DNA from 2 places in the Candidatus Methylopumilus turicensis genome. Region 2 is predicted to be linked to the other one. Evidence: predicted binding sites of a transcription regulator. Region 2 holds the regulator's gene; the other holds the start of a gene.
What was found. Region 2 encodes sigma-54, which starts transcription at its own class of promoters, with help from an activator protein. Its sites were predicted from a motif close to TGGCACNNTTCCTGCT; they were not measured.
Positions count from the first base shown of each region.

Region 1 (7,434 bases), 210 kb from region 2:
CAATTGCTCAATTAAAAGCCTTAGGTGGTAAAGCGTTTGAAATCGATTTTGAGCCGTTTTTGGCAACCGCAAGATTGTTATACGAGGGCCCTTGGGTCGCTGAGCGTTATGCGGCGATTCAAGCGTTCTTTGAAGCGAATGCTGAGGCTATTTTCCCTGTTACTCGTCAGATTATTGGCGGTGCGGTGAAATTTTCAGCGGCCGATACCTATCGTGCGATGTATAAGCTCAAGGCCATGCAGCGCAAATGTGCAGGTGTTTGGGATGATGTGGATTTCATCGTCACGCCGACGGCAGGCACGATCTATAAAATCGACGAAGTGAATGCCGATCCCGTGCGTTGTAATTCTAATTTGGGCTACTACACCAACTTTATGAACCTCTTGGATTTGTCAGCAGTGGCCATCCCTACAGGTTTCCAAAAGAATGGTTTGCCCTTTGGTATTACCGTTTGTGCGCCTGCTTTTAGTGATGTGCAATTGCTGGACTTAGCTAATCAGGTACAGCAAAACACAGGTAAAACATTGGGTGCAACACAACTTCCATTTACTCAACATTAAGACCTTAAGATGACACAAGAAAATGCAATGATAGAAGTGGCCGTTTGTGGTGCACATATGAGTGGCTTGCCGTTGAATGCACAATTAACGAGCCTGGGTGGTGAGTTTGTCAAAAAGGCAAAAACAGCCTCAACGTATAAACTGTTCAAATTAAATGGTTTTATGCCGGCCCGGCCCGGCTTATTAAGAGTGCATGCGGGTGGCACGGCGATTGCTTTAGAAGTATGGCGTTTGCCATTGATTCATTATGGTGCATTTGTTGCAGGCGTGCCTGCACCACTTGGCTTTGGCACATTGATCCTAGAAGATGAAACAACAGTACAAGGATTTTTGTGTGAAGCGTATGCTACGGAAGATGCCGTTGATATTTCTGCATTGGGTGGGTGGCGTGAGTTTTTAGCCGGTCAGAGCGTTTAAGTTCTTCTGCGGTTTAATTTTAGGTTTTATATTTAGCTGTCACATTAAAAGGAGTAGTCATGAGTTCATCATTAAAAGCAACATTAAATGGATGGCATCTGTGGGGATTGGCCGTAGGCTTGGTGATTTCAGGCGAATATTTTGGTTGGAGTTATGGCTGGGATAAAGCGGGCACATTGGGCTTTTTGGTGACGTCTATTTTAATCGCGGTGATGTACACCACGTTTATCTTTAGTTTTACCGAGTTAACCACTTCTATACCACATGCTGGCGGCCCTTTTGCTTATGCAAGACGCGCTTTTGGCGCTAAAGCTGCTTATGTGGCAGGCTTTGCCACCTTAATTGAATTTGTGTTTGCGCCACCAGCCATTGCGATGGCGATTGGCGCTTATCTGAACGTTCAGTTCCCTACCGTGGATCCAAAAACGTTTGCGATGAGTGCGTATTTAGTTTTTGTGTTGCTCAATATTGTGGGTGTTCGCATTGCGGCAACCTTTGAATTATTCGTCACTATTTTGGCGATTGCGGAATTGCTGGTATTTATGGGCGTTGTTTCTCCAGGCTTCTCAATGGCTAATTTTGTGGCACATGGCTGGTCGGGTGCAGACACATTTAGCTCAGCTTCTATTTCAGGCATTGTGGCTGCGATTCCTTTCGCGATTTGGTTCTTCTTGGCCATTGAAGGCGTAGCGATGGCAGCGGAAGAAGCACAAGATCCTCGCAGAACAATTCCTAAGGCTTACATCGCTGGTATTTTAACGTTGGTCGCATTAGCAATTGGTGTCATGGTGTTTGCGGGCGGTGCTGGCGATTGGAAAGCGCTTGCCAATATTAACGACCCATTGCCACAAGCCATGAAAATGATTGTGGGTGAGAACAGTGGTTGGTTACATATGTTGGTGTGGATTGGTTTGTTTGGTTTAATTGCTTCTTTCCATGGCATTATTTTGGGTTATTCACGTCAAATTTTCGCATTGTCTCGTGCTGGTTATATGCCTAAGTTTTTTGGTGTAGTGAATGAGAAATTTAAAACCCCGCATCGTGCCATTATTGCCGGTGCTGTAGTGGGTGTGCTTGCGATTGCTGGTGATGAGTTCCAATTTGCTGGCATGACATTGACGGCAAACTTAATCACGATGTCTGTGTTTGGTGCGATTGTGATGTACATCGTTTCAATGTTGAGCTTGTTTAAATTACGTCAGGCTGAGCCAAATTTAGACCGTCCATTCAAGGCAGTTGCTTATCCATTATTCCCAGCAATTGCATTAGTGTTGGCGGGTATTAGCTTGGTGACCATGATTTACTTTAACCAACAATTAAGCTTGGTGTTCTTTGGCTTGATGGCGCTTGGTTTTGTGTACTTCAGCATGACGCAACATCACCGTGATGCTTCATCTGATAATCATTAATTACAGTTTAGTTTTTAGGGTGTAAATTAAGAACCGCGTCAGATTGTTGGCGCGGTTTTATCCATTAAGGTGCTTATGATTTATCGTTATTCCATCGACAGTCATACCTATCAATTTGAAGACTTGAAAGCTGTGCTGGCTAAAGCCACGCCTGCGAGGTCTGGTGATTATTTAGCGGGTGTTGCCGCAGAGACGTACGCCGAAAGAATGGCGGCACGCATGTGCTTGGCTGAGATTCCGCTGAAAACTTTTTTAGAAGATTTGATCATTCCTTACGAGTCAGATGAGGTCACGCGACTCATAGTCGATACGCATAATCAGCAAGCCTTTGCAGAAATAAGTCATCTCACAGTGGGAGACTTTAGGGATTGGCTGCTGACTGATGCAGTGGATACAGCAACGCTCACTCGGGTTGCGCCAGGCATCACGCCGGAAATGGCTGCCGCCGTCAGCAAGCTGATGCGTAACCAAGATTTAATTTTGGTGGCTAAGAAGTGTCAGGTGATTACGGCATTTAGAAATACGATTGGCTTACCAGGTCATATTTCCACACGTTTACAGCCTAACCATCCCACCGATGACCCGCGCGGGATTGCCGCTTCTATTGTAGATGGTTTGCTCTATGGTTCAGGCGATGCCGTCATTGGTATTAACCCAGCTACGGATAGCATTCCTGCTTTGATGGACTTATATTTCTTGGTGGATGAAATCATTAATCAATATCAAATCCCCACGCAGTCGTGCATCTTGACCCATGTGACCAATCAAATTCAGGTCATTGAAAAAGGCGCACCAGTAGATTTGGTATTTCAGTCCATTGCGGGCACTGAAAAAGCGAATAAGAGTTTTGGGATAGATTTGGCTGTGCTTGCAGAAGCACAGTCCGCAGCACTTTCGCTTAATCGCGGAACAGTCGGCAATAACGTCATGTATTTTGAAACTGGGCAAGGTTCAGTCCTTTCCGCGAATGCAAATTTCGGGGTGGATCAGCAGACTTGCGAGGCTCGCGCTTATGCGGTGGCGAGACACTTTTCACCGCTACTCTCTAATACCGTGGTTGGCTTTATCGGCCCAGAATATTTGTACGATGGTAAACAAATTATCCGTGCAGGTTTGGAAGACCACTTTTGTGGAAAGTTATTAGGCGTGCCGCTGGGCTGTGATGTTTGTTACACCAATCATGCGGAAGCTGACCAAGATGACATGGACACATTGATGACCTTGCTCGCTAATGCTGGGTTGACTTTCATCATGGGCATTCCAGGTGCGGATGACATTATGCTCAATTACCAAACCACCTCTTTCCACGATGCGTTGTACTTAAGAAAAGTACTAGGCTTGCGCGCTGCGCCAGAGTTTGAAAAATGGTTAAAACAGATGCATATCATGGATGAAAAAGGCAATGTCCAGCCTGTCACCCAAGCGCATCGTTTGTTACAAAACATGCCTAAACATTTGCTGAATGCGAGTTAACCAAATGACCAAAGAATTTCGGCCAACAATCAAAACTTCAGCCAGTACGGTGCAAGACCCTTGGGGCGATCTTAAACAATTTACCCGGGCCCGTATTGCCCTGGGGCGTGTTGGCAGCAGCTTGCCGACCAAAGAGATTTTAAGCTTTGGAATGTCCCATGCCATGGCGCGAGATGCGGTGCATTTAGCTTTAGACACTGATATCTTGCAATCGCAAATTGAAAGCCTTGGTGTTGAGGTCTTGAAATTGCATAGCCGTGCGCCTGATCGGGCCAGTTATTTATTAAGGCCAGATTGGGGGCGTCGATTAAGCGATGAAAGCGCCGAAATTATCAAAGCCCTTCCACAAGAAAAAATAGATGTCAGCATTGTGATTGGTGATGGACTCTCATCGCTAGCCGTGCAAAAGCATGCAGCGCCCATGTTGCAGGCCATTCAACAAACCATGCCTAGCGAGTGGAAGCTTGGCCCTGTGGTGATTGCCAGCCAAGCCCGCGTTGCTTTGGCCGATGAAGTTGGCGAGTTGATGCATGCGCGCATGGTGATTTTATTAATTGGCGAACGACCTGGCTTGAGTTCGCCAGATAGTTTGGGGCTGTATTTAACCTATCAGCCCAAAGTCGGTTGCAGCGATGCTGACCGCAATTGCATTTCAAATGTACGGCCAGAGGGGTTGAATTATGAAGCCGCTGCTAAGAAATTGATGTGGCTTGCTCAAGAATCTATGCGACTTAAAGTTTCAGGAGTCGCATTGAAGGACGAAAGCGATGTGCACCAAATTGATAAGGATGCCCAACAGTTGCTGACATAGGGCTCAGTCAATATCCGCCCACAAAGCCGTCGAATATTACGCTAAAGCTTTCGCACTTGATTGGTGCGATATGCGCCTTTTGTCAGTTAATGGTGCATTTAGGTGGCGCTGCACTTTGTGTAAGCCCTGATACTTTTTTACATTGGCCGTCTAGTTAACGAGGTCTTTGTCTAGCAAGCTTGTTAGCGACATTGTGCCATCTAGGCTCTAACTTATTAATTTTTAATGAAATTAATAATGCTCATTTAAAACATGAGGTTGGATATCTTGTATGACACCTCACTTGAAATCTTCGTTTTTATCTACTTTAAAAGTTGGCACGGCGATTGCTTTATATAAATCGTAAAACTTTGTTTTTATTTTTTTGCACTTCATATTAAAAGGAAAAATTATGCGTAAATCATTATTACTTGTTGCCGTTCTTGGCACATTGGCCTCATCACAAGCTGTGATGGCTGCTGAAGCGGCGGCTGCAACCCCAACATGGACATTCCCAACGAGCGTTTCATTGGTGAGCGACTACATCTGGCGCGGTCAGTCTCAAACTTGGGGCAACCCAGCGGTGCAAGCTGGTATCGAAGCAGACCACGTTTCGGGCGCTTATGTTGGTTTTTGGGGCTCTAACGTATCTAGCCATTGGTTGCCAAATGCAAACGTAGAGATGGATTTCTCTGCTGGCTTCCGCAATACATTTGCAACAGACTTTAAATATGACATCGGTGGAACATATATCTACTATCCTGATGCTGATTTTTCTAAAGCCCCAGTATTCGCGTATCAAAAATCTAAACTAAATACCTTGGAGTTGTACGGCAGTTTAGGCTGGAAGTGGTTCATGGTTAAAGGCGGTTATATGCCAACTAAGTTTTACGGCTGGAACACAAACAACTCAGGTACAGCCGCTACTAACCCACCAAATGGTCAAAGTTTTGCTGGTGATGCATCAGCAGGCTTAACTGGTGATACAAAGGGTTCTTATTACTATAGTGCTAGTGCTAGTTATGATTTCCCTATGGCTATTAACGTAGCTGGCGAAGTTGGCCATCAAACCATTGCAAATAGTACTGGTTTAGATTGGACTTGGTACAAGTTAGGTGTTACAAAAACATTCGAAGGCACTTTGGCTGGTTGGTCAGTAAATGCGTTTTATACAGGAACCACAGGCAGCGATGCATATAAAGGCTTCTTATCATTCGACAAAGCATCTGACACATCAACAGTCGATAAAAGTAAGTTCGTTGTTGGCATCACAAAAAGCTTCTAATCCGAAAGCGTTTTATTTTTAAAGCTATTTGAAGATATGTGGGCTATATGGCCTGCATATCTTCAACCATAGTGAGGAGACATAACATGAAATTTGTATCAGCGATTATCAAGCCATTTAAGCTTGACGAAGTGCGTGAAGCGCTTTCAGCGATTGGCGTTCAAGGAATCACGGTGACGGAAGTTAAAGGCTTTGGTCGTCAAAAAGGCCATACAGAGCTTTACCGTGGCGCTGAGTATGTGGTGGACTTTTTGCCTAAAGTGAAATTAGAAGTGGCGATTTCAGATGAAATGCTTGATCAAGTGATCGAAGTGATTGAGAAGTCTGCAACGACAGGAAAAATCGGGGATGGCAAGATTTTTGTCTTCAATCTTGAGCAGGTTTATCGCATTCGCACCGGTGAAACCGGTCCTGAAGCGCTATAAGGAGACAGACATGAAAAAATTATTATCAACGCTCGCGTTAATTAGTGCATTAGGGCTGGGCGTATTTGGTGTTACCAGTGTTAGTTACGCGGATGATACCAAAGCAGTTGCAACAGCCGTTGAAGTTGCGCCAGCCACAGATGCTGCCGCGGTTGTGCCTGCTGCACCTGTCGCTGCCGATGAGGTTGCCGCGACGCCAGTTTCAAACAAGGGCGATATCGCTTGGATGATTATGGCAACCGTCTTAGTCACCTTAATGGTGATTCCAGGTTTGGGTTTATTCTACGGCGGCTTGGTGCGCAGTAAGAATATGCTATCAATTTTGATGCAAACGTTTGTGATTTTCTCACTCATCGGTGTGCTTTGGGCTTTGTATGGTTATAGCGTAGCCTTTACTGATGGCAATGCCTTTTTTGGCGGTTTATCTAAAGCGTTCTTACAAGGCATTACACCCGATTCAGTTGTTGGCACCTTTAGTAAGGGTGTTGTGATTCCTGAATACATTTATGTCGCTTTTCAAATGACGTTTGCTGCCATTACACCGGCTCTGATCGTTGGTGCATTTGCGGAACGCATTAAGTTTTCAGCGGTATTGTTATTTGTGGTGCTTTGGTTCACGTTCTCTTACTTGCCAATTGCTCACATGGTTTGGTTCTGGGCAGGTCCTGATGCTTACACCACAAAAGCTGCGGCAGATGCTGCAACTGCTGGTGCAGGTTTCTTGTTCCAAAAAGGCGCCTTAGATTTTGCTGGCGGCACAGTCGTGCATATCAACGCGGGTATTGCGGCTTTGGTTGGTTCAATCATGCTTGGTAGACGTCTAGGCTATGGTAGAGAAGCCATGACACCACATAGCTTAACGATGACGATGATCGGTGCTTCGTTATTGTGGGTGGGTTGGTTTGGTTTCAACGTCGGTTCAAATTTAGAAGCGACAGGGTTTGCTGGCCTAGTGTTCGTGAACACCTTACTAGCAACCTGTGCGGCAACACTTTCTTGGACCTTTGTTGAGTGGATCACTAAAGGCAAGCCATCGATGTTGGGTGGTGTTTCAGGTGCGGTTGCAGGCTTGGTC
Region 1 is NZ_LN794158.1:1,658,299-1,665,732, reverse strand. It holds gene atzF (allophanate hydrolase) at 1-560, shown strand, start outside; gene BN1209_RS09290 (allophanate hydrolase-related protein) at 570-977, shown strand; gene eat (ethanolamine permease) at 1,037-2,386, shown strand; gene BN1209_RS08415 (ethanolamine ammonia-lyase subunit EutB) at 2,462-3,859, shown strand; gene eutC (ethanolamine ammonia-lyase subunit EutC) at 3,864-4,670, shown strand; gene BN1209_RS08405 (TorF family putative porin) at 5,062-5,934, shown strand; gene glnK (P-II family nitrogen regulator) at 6,021-6,359, shown strand; gene BN1209_RS08395 (ammonium transporter) at 6,370-7,434, shown strand, end outside.
Region 1: a site for sigma-54 is predicted at 4,986-5,001, ahead of BN1209_RS08405 (TorF family putative porin). Genes of this name have one in related genera too.

Region 2 (7,434 bases):
GAGGCCAATGCCGGAGGCCCCTGAGGCTTTTACTTGAACAACATCATCAGGCACTTCAATGTTCGCGTATAAATCAATCGCTGTGCCATCTAAAGTCACTGCTTTGGTGAGCTTGATACGCTTTAGTTTTTGTTGCTCGATTTGCCATTGCTCTTGTCTGAGCTTGTATTCAGCCAGCGTGTCTTTGTCAGGGTTAACAATGACAACGCCCTGCGTTCCATCGATGATCAGTAATTCACCATCGCGGATAAGTGTTCTTGCACGTTGCAGCGCAACAATAGATGGAATATTGAGACTACGTGCCAGAATGGCAGTATGCGAGGTTGCGCCGCCGACATCCGTACAAATGCAGCAAATTGGTGATGCTTAAACTGAATGGCATCCGCTGGTGAAATATCGTGTGCAACTAAAATAATGGCTTTTTCTTGCTCCAGCACAGGCACTTGGCTAGGCCGTCCAAGCAAGACTTTAATAATGCGTTCTACAACTTGTACGACGTCATGTTTACGTTCACGTAAGTATTCGTCTTCGATCTGGTCGAACTGCTCGACGATACTTTCCATCTGCTGTTTGAGCGCCCATTCGGCATTGCAGTGCTCATTTTTGATGGTGAGTTTTGGGTCTTCAGCGAGCGTGTGATCATTCAAAATCATCAAATGTGTATTGATGAAAGCAGTCAGTTCGGCAGGTGATTTGCTTGGGAGTTGTGCTTTTACGGTTTCTAAATCATGTTTAACCGTATTAATTGCTTGGTCAAAACGCGCAAGCTCTTGATCGATTAGATGCTTTGGCACTTGGTAATGGACGACTTCTAACAGGGCGTGCGAAACCAAATGGGCATGGCCGATGGCAATGCCGTTTGATACCCCTACCCCATGAATAGAAAAGCTCATTACTCTGGCTCACCAAAACGATTGTTAATGAGGGCAACGAGCGCATCCATTGCTTCAACTTCGTCAGCGCCATTAGCTTCTAAAGTGACTATGCTGCCCTTGCTGGCAGCTAACATCATGACGCCCATAATGCTTTTTGCATTCACGCGACGTCCGTTGCGCTCTATCCAAATGTCGCTTTTAAATTGGCTGGCTGTTTGCGTCAGCTTTGTTGACGCGCGGGCATGGAGGCCGAGCTTATTAATAATGAGAATTTCTTGCTTCATTTGCTCGCATCCTTAGCCGAACTTTCTTTGCAGGCGGCTTCTGTAAAATTAATCACACCTTCTTGCCCGCCACTCATGGCTTTTTCTGCAAGCTTGGCTAGGTCAACATTGCGATACGTGAGGGCACGGACAAGCATCGGCAAATTCACGCCAGCAATGCCCTCTACGCTATTTTGTTTCACTAATTTGCTCACGATATTACAAGGGGTTGCACCGTAAATGTCTGAAAGGATTAGCACCCCATCACCTTCATCAAGATCTTTTACTACCTTTTGCATCACAGGTAACAAGGTCGCTGGGTCGTCGTGGGTATCAATCCCAAACTGCTCTAATAATGCTGGGCGTGCGCCCATGACATGCGTAGCGCATTGAATAAGGCTTTCGCCAAGTGCTCCGTGCGCGACAATTAAAATACCAATCATAAAGATAGTTCCAGTTCTCGATGTCTGATTAAGACTTGTTGTTGCTGTGAAAAGTGTTTGCCCAGCTCTTCAACAATATGAACAGAGCGATGTTGTCCACCCGTGCAACCAATGGCAATGGTGAGGTAACTACGATTTTCTTGGACGAAGCTTGGTAACCAGCGTGTGACAAAGTTTTCAATGTCTTGGTACATATCATGCACCATAGGTTGCTGCGCTAAAAAAGCTTTCACCGGCGCATCACGGCCTGTCATTGGTCTGAGTAGTGGGTCGTAATGTGGATTTGGCAAGCAGCGCACATCAAATACAAAATCTGCATCAAGCGGAATGCCATGCTTAAACCCAAAAGAGGCGAATAAGAGCGTGATTTCTTTATTTTCTTGAGCGACAAAATCTTTCACCCAGCCCCGTAAGGTGTTCGCGCTTAATTCACTCGTGTCAATGTGATGTCCCAACTCAGAAAGTGGTGCTAATAATTCACGCTCAAGTTCTATGCTTTCTCCGAGCGTAATATCCTCATTGCTGAGTGGGTGTCGCCGACGCGTTTCACTAAATCTTTTAACTAAAGCTTGTTTGGTCGATTCAAGAAACAACACTTGAACGTTAACGCCTACAGCTTTTAATTTTTTAATATTCTCAGGCAGGGCTTCTAATGCCCCGCTTCTGGTATCAGTGCTAATCGCCACTCGATTCTGAGTGCCTTTTAAATTTTCATAGATTTGCGGGAGCAGGGTTGCGGGCAGATTGTCCACGCAATAATAGCCAGTGTCCTCAAGGGCTTTGAGGACCACGCTTTTACCTGAGCCAGATAGGCCTGTGACGATAATCAGTTGCATCAGTCTTGATTCGCATTATTTTTAAGTTCGCGTGCTTGCCTATCCATAAATTGCTTGGTGCCATTGACGCCGCGCAATAAAAGCATGTGATTGCGAACAGCTACTTCGACTAAAACAGCAATGTTGCGACCAGCAGCAACAGGAATGACAACTTTTTGCACCTTGATGCCTAGCACGTCTTCATCATGTGATTTGATTTTGAGTCTATCTAAATTTTGTGGGGCTAATGTGTCAGCCATTTCAAGCTGAATAATTAAATCAAGCGGCTTAGTTGGCTTCACAGCGCTATCACCAAAGAGCGCACGGATATTCAAAATGCCCAATCCGCGCACTTCTAGAAAATCTTGCAATAAAGGCGGGCAGCGGCCTTCAATGCGCTCAGGTGATACACGATAAAAATCGACAATATCGTCAGCGACTAAACGATGGCCGCGTGATATCAGCTCTAATGCCAACTCACTTTTACCAATAGCCGGGCTACCTTTAATCAGCACACCAAAGCCCTGAACCTCAATGAATACGCCATGTGCACTGGTTGATTCAGCCAGAGCTTGTGCTAAATGATGGCTTAATAAATCCATTAAGTTTGGGCTAGCCAACGGCGATGTCATTAAAGCAGTCTGGTGATTGTCTGCTGCCACCATTAGCTCAGTCGGTACTTTCTCTCCATTGGCAACGATGAGGGCTGCAAGTTTTTGAGAGAATAAATGATTAATCGACTGTTTTTGTTCTTCTGGATCTAAGCCGTTCAAGTAGTCCATTTCCGCACAACCTAGGACTTGAACGCGGTTGGGATGGACGAAATTACGATGACCAGTTAAAGCCAGCGAGGGCTTGGAAACTGTCTCACTGTTTAATAAATTGTCTCCGCCAGATTTACCCGCCACCCAAGTGAGTTTGAGCTTGCGGCGGGTTTCTTGGTGAAGCTGGTGTACGCTAATTTCGGCCATCAGAAGTTACCTAGTGAATTACTCAGTTGCTTGATGCTTCACAGCACCATTTGTTTTGTGATGATCCGCATTTTTTTCTTTATGTTTCAATACCTGACGATCAAGCTTGTCGGCCAATAAATCAATGGCGCTATACATATCTGCATCACTTGATTCGGCATGCAAATCAGCCCCAGGAACATGAATCGTCGCTTCAACTTTTTGTACCAGTTTTTCCACCGACAATGTCACTTTAACATCAATCATATGGTCAAAATGATTGCTGAGTTTAGCCAATTTTGTTTCGATATATTCACGTAACGCTGGAGTAACTTCTAAGTGATGCCCCGTTAAGTGTAAATTCATGATTAACTCCTTTTGGTAGTGATGCAAGTCTTACAAGGACTTGCGTTGGTTGGCCGCAGGTATGTTAAGAGACTCGCGGTACTTAGCGATTGTACGTCTTGCAACGACAATGCCTTGTTTTGATAATACTGCAGTTAGTTGATTATCTGAAAAAGGTTTTTTTGGGTTTTCTTCTGCCACCAATTGTTTAATCAGAGCTCGAATGGCTGTTGCTGAACATGCGCCACCTGTATTTGTCGAGACATGGCTTCCAAAAAAATATTTTAACTCGTAAACGCCACGTGGTGTGAGCATGTACTTTCGCGTCGTTACACGTGAGACAGTTGATTCGTGTAAACCAAGTGCATCTGCAATTTCACGGAGTATCAAGGGTCGCATTGCAATCTCGCCATGTTCGAAGAACTGACTTTGTTGGTCAATGATTGCCTGAGACACTCTTAAAATCGTGGAGAACCGTTGCTCAATATTTTTAATCATCCATTTTGCTTCTTGCATTTGGCCATTTAAATATTGGCTTGAGCTATCTCGATTACGTTTCAGAATATCGGCATAGAGCTTATTAATACGTAATTTAGGAACGACCTCATCATTCAAACTTGCAAGCCATTGCCCTTTGACTTTTTTCACCATAATTTCATGTTGAATATAATGACCTGAGGCGAGTTTTGTGAATTCACTTCCTGGGCGCGGATCGAGATGCTTAAGCATTTTCTGGGCTAAGCGAAGGCTCTCATCATCGCAACGGAGGTTTTTTTTCAGTTTGGCAAAGTCGCGTGACGCGAGTGATGGTAAATGTTGCTCCGCCATTTGCAGGGCTAAATCAAACACGTTTTTATTCTCTTCTCGCAGTTCATTTGGCAGCAGCTTGAGTTGCAATGTGAGGCATTCGGATAAGTTTCTAGCCCCCACGCCTGGTGGGTCAAGGTGTTGTATGTGTTTGAGTGCAGTTTCAAGTTCCAGCATGTCCACTTCAAGTTCTGCGTTGAGAATTTCAGCGATTTCTTCGAGAGATTGCTCTAGGTATCCATCTTCATTAATCGCATCAATGAGCACCATTGAAAGCAGTTGATCTCGATCTGAGAGCGGCATTAAATGAAGTTGACTGATGAGGTGTTCGCGCAAGGAAGGTACAACGACTTCTTGAAATGTGTAGTCGATATCTTCATCAGCATGGTTGTTTTCTTCCCAACGATGATTGCTGGTTCCACCAAAGTAATCATCGCTTAATGAGTCTTGAAATGCGCTTTCGTTCTGATTTTGCTCGTTTGTTTGGGCAGGAGTAATGCTAACCACTGAATCTGCTGTCGCAAACCCTTCTATGCTGAATTCGTTTATATTGTCTGACCCATCGTCATTTTTATCCGTGCGTTCGAGCAATGGGTTTTCTTGCAAGATGGTTTCAAGCTCTTGATTGAGCTCTTGTGATGAAAGCTGGAGGAGTCTAATAGACTGCTGCAGTTGCGGGGTTAGCGCTAAGTTTTGTGAGAGTTTGAATTGTAAGCTTTGTTTCATTGAGTGCTTGATTTGGCTGATCTCGCTGATTAAAGACGAAAATCTTTCCCTAAATAGACTGCTCTCACGTCTTGGTTTTCAATAATTTCTGCAGAAGTGCCAGAGGCAAAAACACGCCCCTCATTCACAATATATGCGCGATCACAGATACCCAATGTTTCTCGAACGTTATGGTCGGTAATCAGCACACCAATGTTTTTGGCCGCTAAAAATTTGATGGTTTTTTGAATGTCCAGCACGGCAATTGGGTCAATACCCGCAAAGGGTTCATCCAATAAAATGAATTTTGGGTCAGTAGCTAAGCAACGTGCAATCTCAACGCGACGCCGCTCCCCGCCAGACAAACTGATGGCTAAGTTGTCACGTATATGAGAGATATGCATCTCCTCCATGAGTTCATCAAGCCGCGTCTCTAGTGCACCAGGTGTAATCTTCTTTAACTCCAATACAGCACGCACATTATCTGCTGCACTTAACTTTCTGAATACAGAGGGCTCTTGGGGTAAATAAGAAATTCCCATTCTTGCACGCTGGTGAATGGGTAAACGGCTAATGTCTTTACTATTTAGAATAATGCGCCCATCGTCAGAGGGGACTAAGCCAACAATCATGTAAAAGCTGGTTGTTTTACCGGCACCATTAGGCCCTAGCAAGCCTACAACTTCTCCACTTTTAATGTGTAGCGAGATGTCTTGTACGACAGTGCGTGCTTTGTATTTCTTGCGTAAATTTTGAACAATTAACTCGGTCATGGTGATGCTTTATTGATTATCTTGCGCTGGTTTACTTTTAGGTTGAATAATTGCCTTTACACGACCCGTTGGCGTTGCTGGTGTGGCAGACTTTGATCCGCCGCCAATGACTTCAGAGTATTCGGCATTAGCGTCATACATAATGTAGTCGCCATGCACGATATCGTTGGCACGTTTTACCCATGCTTTGGAGTAAAGCTGGACTTTATCCATCCGACCATCATATTCGATACGTTGTGCAGAGCCTTCCATGTACTCATCTTTTCCTTCACGCTTTTGTTTAAACGTCGTAGGATTGCCGTAAGAGGAGCTGTGTTGAAAGCCGGACTCGTCTTCACGCACCACTAACTTGTCTGCTTTGATGAGTAATGTCCCCTGTGTAACAATCACATTCCCAGTGTAAACGCTAATTTTCTTGGCATCATTCACCGTCACAGTATCTGCTTCAATTTCAATTGGTTTGTCTTTGTCCGCCTTTTCAGCCCAAGCGGGTGTGACAAACAAGGCAATCAGGCAGTAGAGAAAAAAATGACGCAGCATCATGACTCCGAAATCAGTTTTTCTTGTTATCGCGATTTGATTTTCGCGATGAGGTTGAAGTTTTGTTGACATTATTTGCCTTGTTATTTGAGGTTGTTTTATTTGTCACTTCCTTGGGGTTTACCTTAGCGCTTGATTCGTCTTTAGGCAATACTGAAAGCGTTGATTTGACATGGGGCTTTTCATAATGGACACGGACTCTTTTTTGCAATGTAAAGTTTTTGCCATCTTTATCATAAATCATTCCAGTGCCATGAATGATCGTTTTAGGATCTTGGGTAATCACAACATCACTGTCAGTAGTCGCGTACTCAGTTTTAGGTAAAATTTTCAAATAGTCTGTTTTTAAGCGCATCTCACCACGCCCCTCAAATGCTTGTCTAACAATAATAACCTTATCTTTAAACACCACTTCTTCACCATTGGCAGAGATAAACCCTCGTTGCGCTTCGATTTGCGTGTAAGGTTTGTTTTGCCCGAATTGCGTGAAGCGAGGTCTGATCAGTTCTGTCGTATCATCATCGGGATAATGTCGCATTTCAACCGCTGCAAGCATGTGGCGGAGATTGCCATTGACGTCAGTTTTTGTCGTGACAAAGTTTTCTACAAAGTAATCAACATCGTGACGATGACTACCGTCGATTCTTTTGGTGTCAGATTGGACGGTACTATTAATCCAAAAAGTAATGAATGCGAGCACACTCAATACAACCAGTGGAAAAATAATCGTGTTTCGTCCATTCATATCAAGCCTAGCGCTAAAAAATGGCGTCAGTTTATTTAAGGAACTTTGCCATTTGGCCGTCAAACGTTCCTTGCGCTTTCATGAGCAATTCGCAAAGCTCACGCACTGCCCCATGTCCAGCTTCACGAGTGGTAATGTAATGCGCATATTCTTTTACCAATGGCATGGCGTGT
Region 2 is NZ_LN794158.1:108,790-116,223, forward strand. It holds partial or broken gene ptsP (phosphoenolpyruvate--protein phosphotransferase) at 1-893, opposite strand, end outside; gene BN1209_RS00595 (HPr family phosphocarrier protein) at 893-1,159, opposite strand; gene BN1209_RS00600 (PTS sugar transporter subunit IIA) at 1,156-1,581, opposite strand; gene rapZ (RNase adapter RapZ) at 1,578-2,417, opposite strand; gene hprK (HPr(Ser) kinase/phosphatase) at 2,417-3,367, opposite strand; gene hpf (ribosome hibernation-promoting factor, HPF/YfiA family) at 3,386-3,712, opposite strand; gene BN1209_RS00620 (RNA polymerase factor sigma-54) at 3,743-5,224, opposite strand; gene lptB (LPS export ABC transporter ATP-binding protein) at 5,254-5,976, opposite strand; gene lptA (lipopolysaccharide transport periplasmic protein LptA) at 5,986-6,519, opposite strand; gene lptC (LPS export ABC transporter periplasmic protein LptC) at 6,530-7,261, opposite strand; gene BN1209_RS00640 (KdsC family phosphatase) at 7,293-7,434, opposite strand, start outside.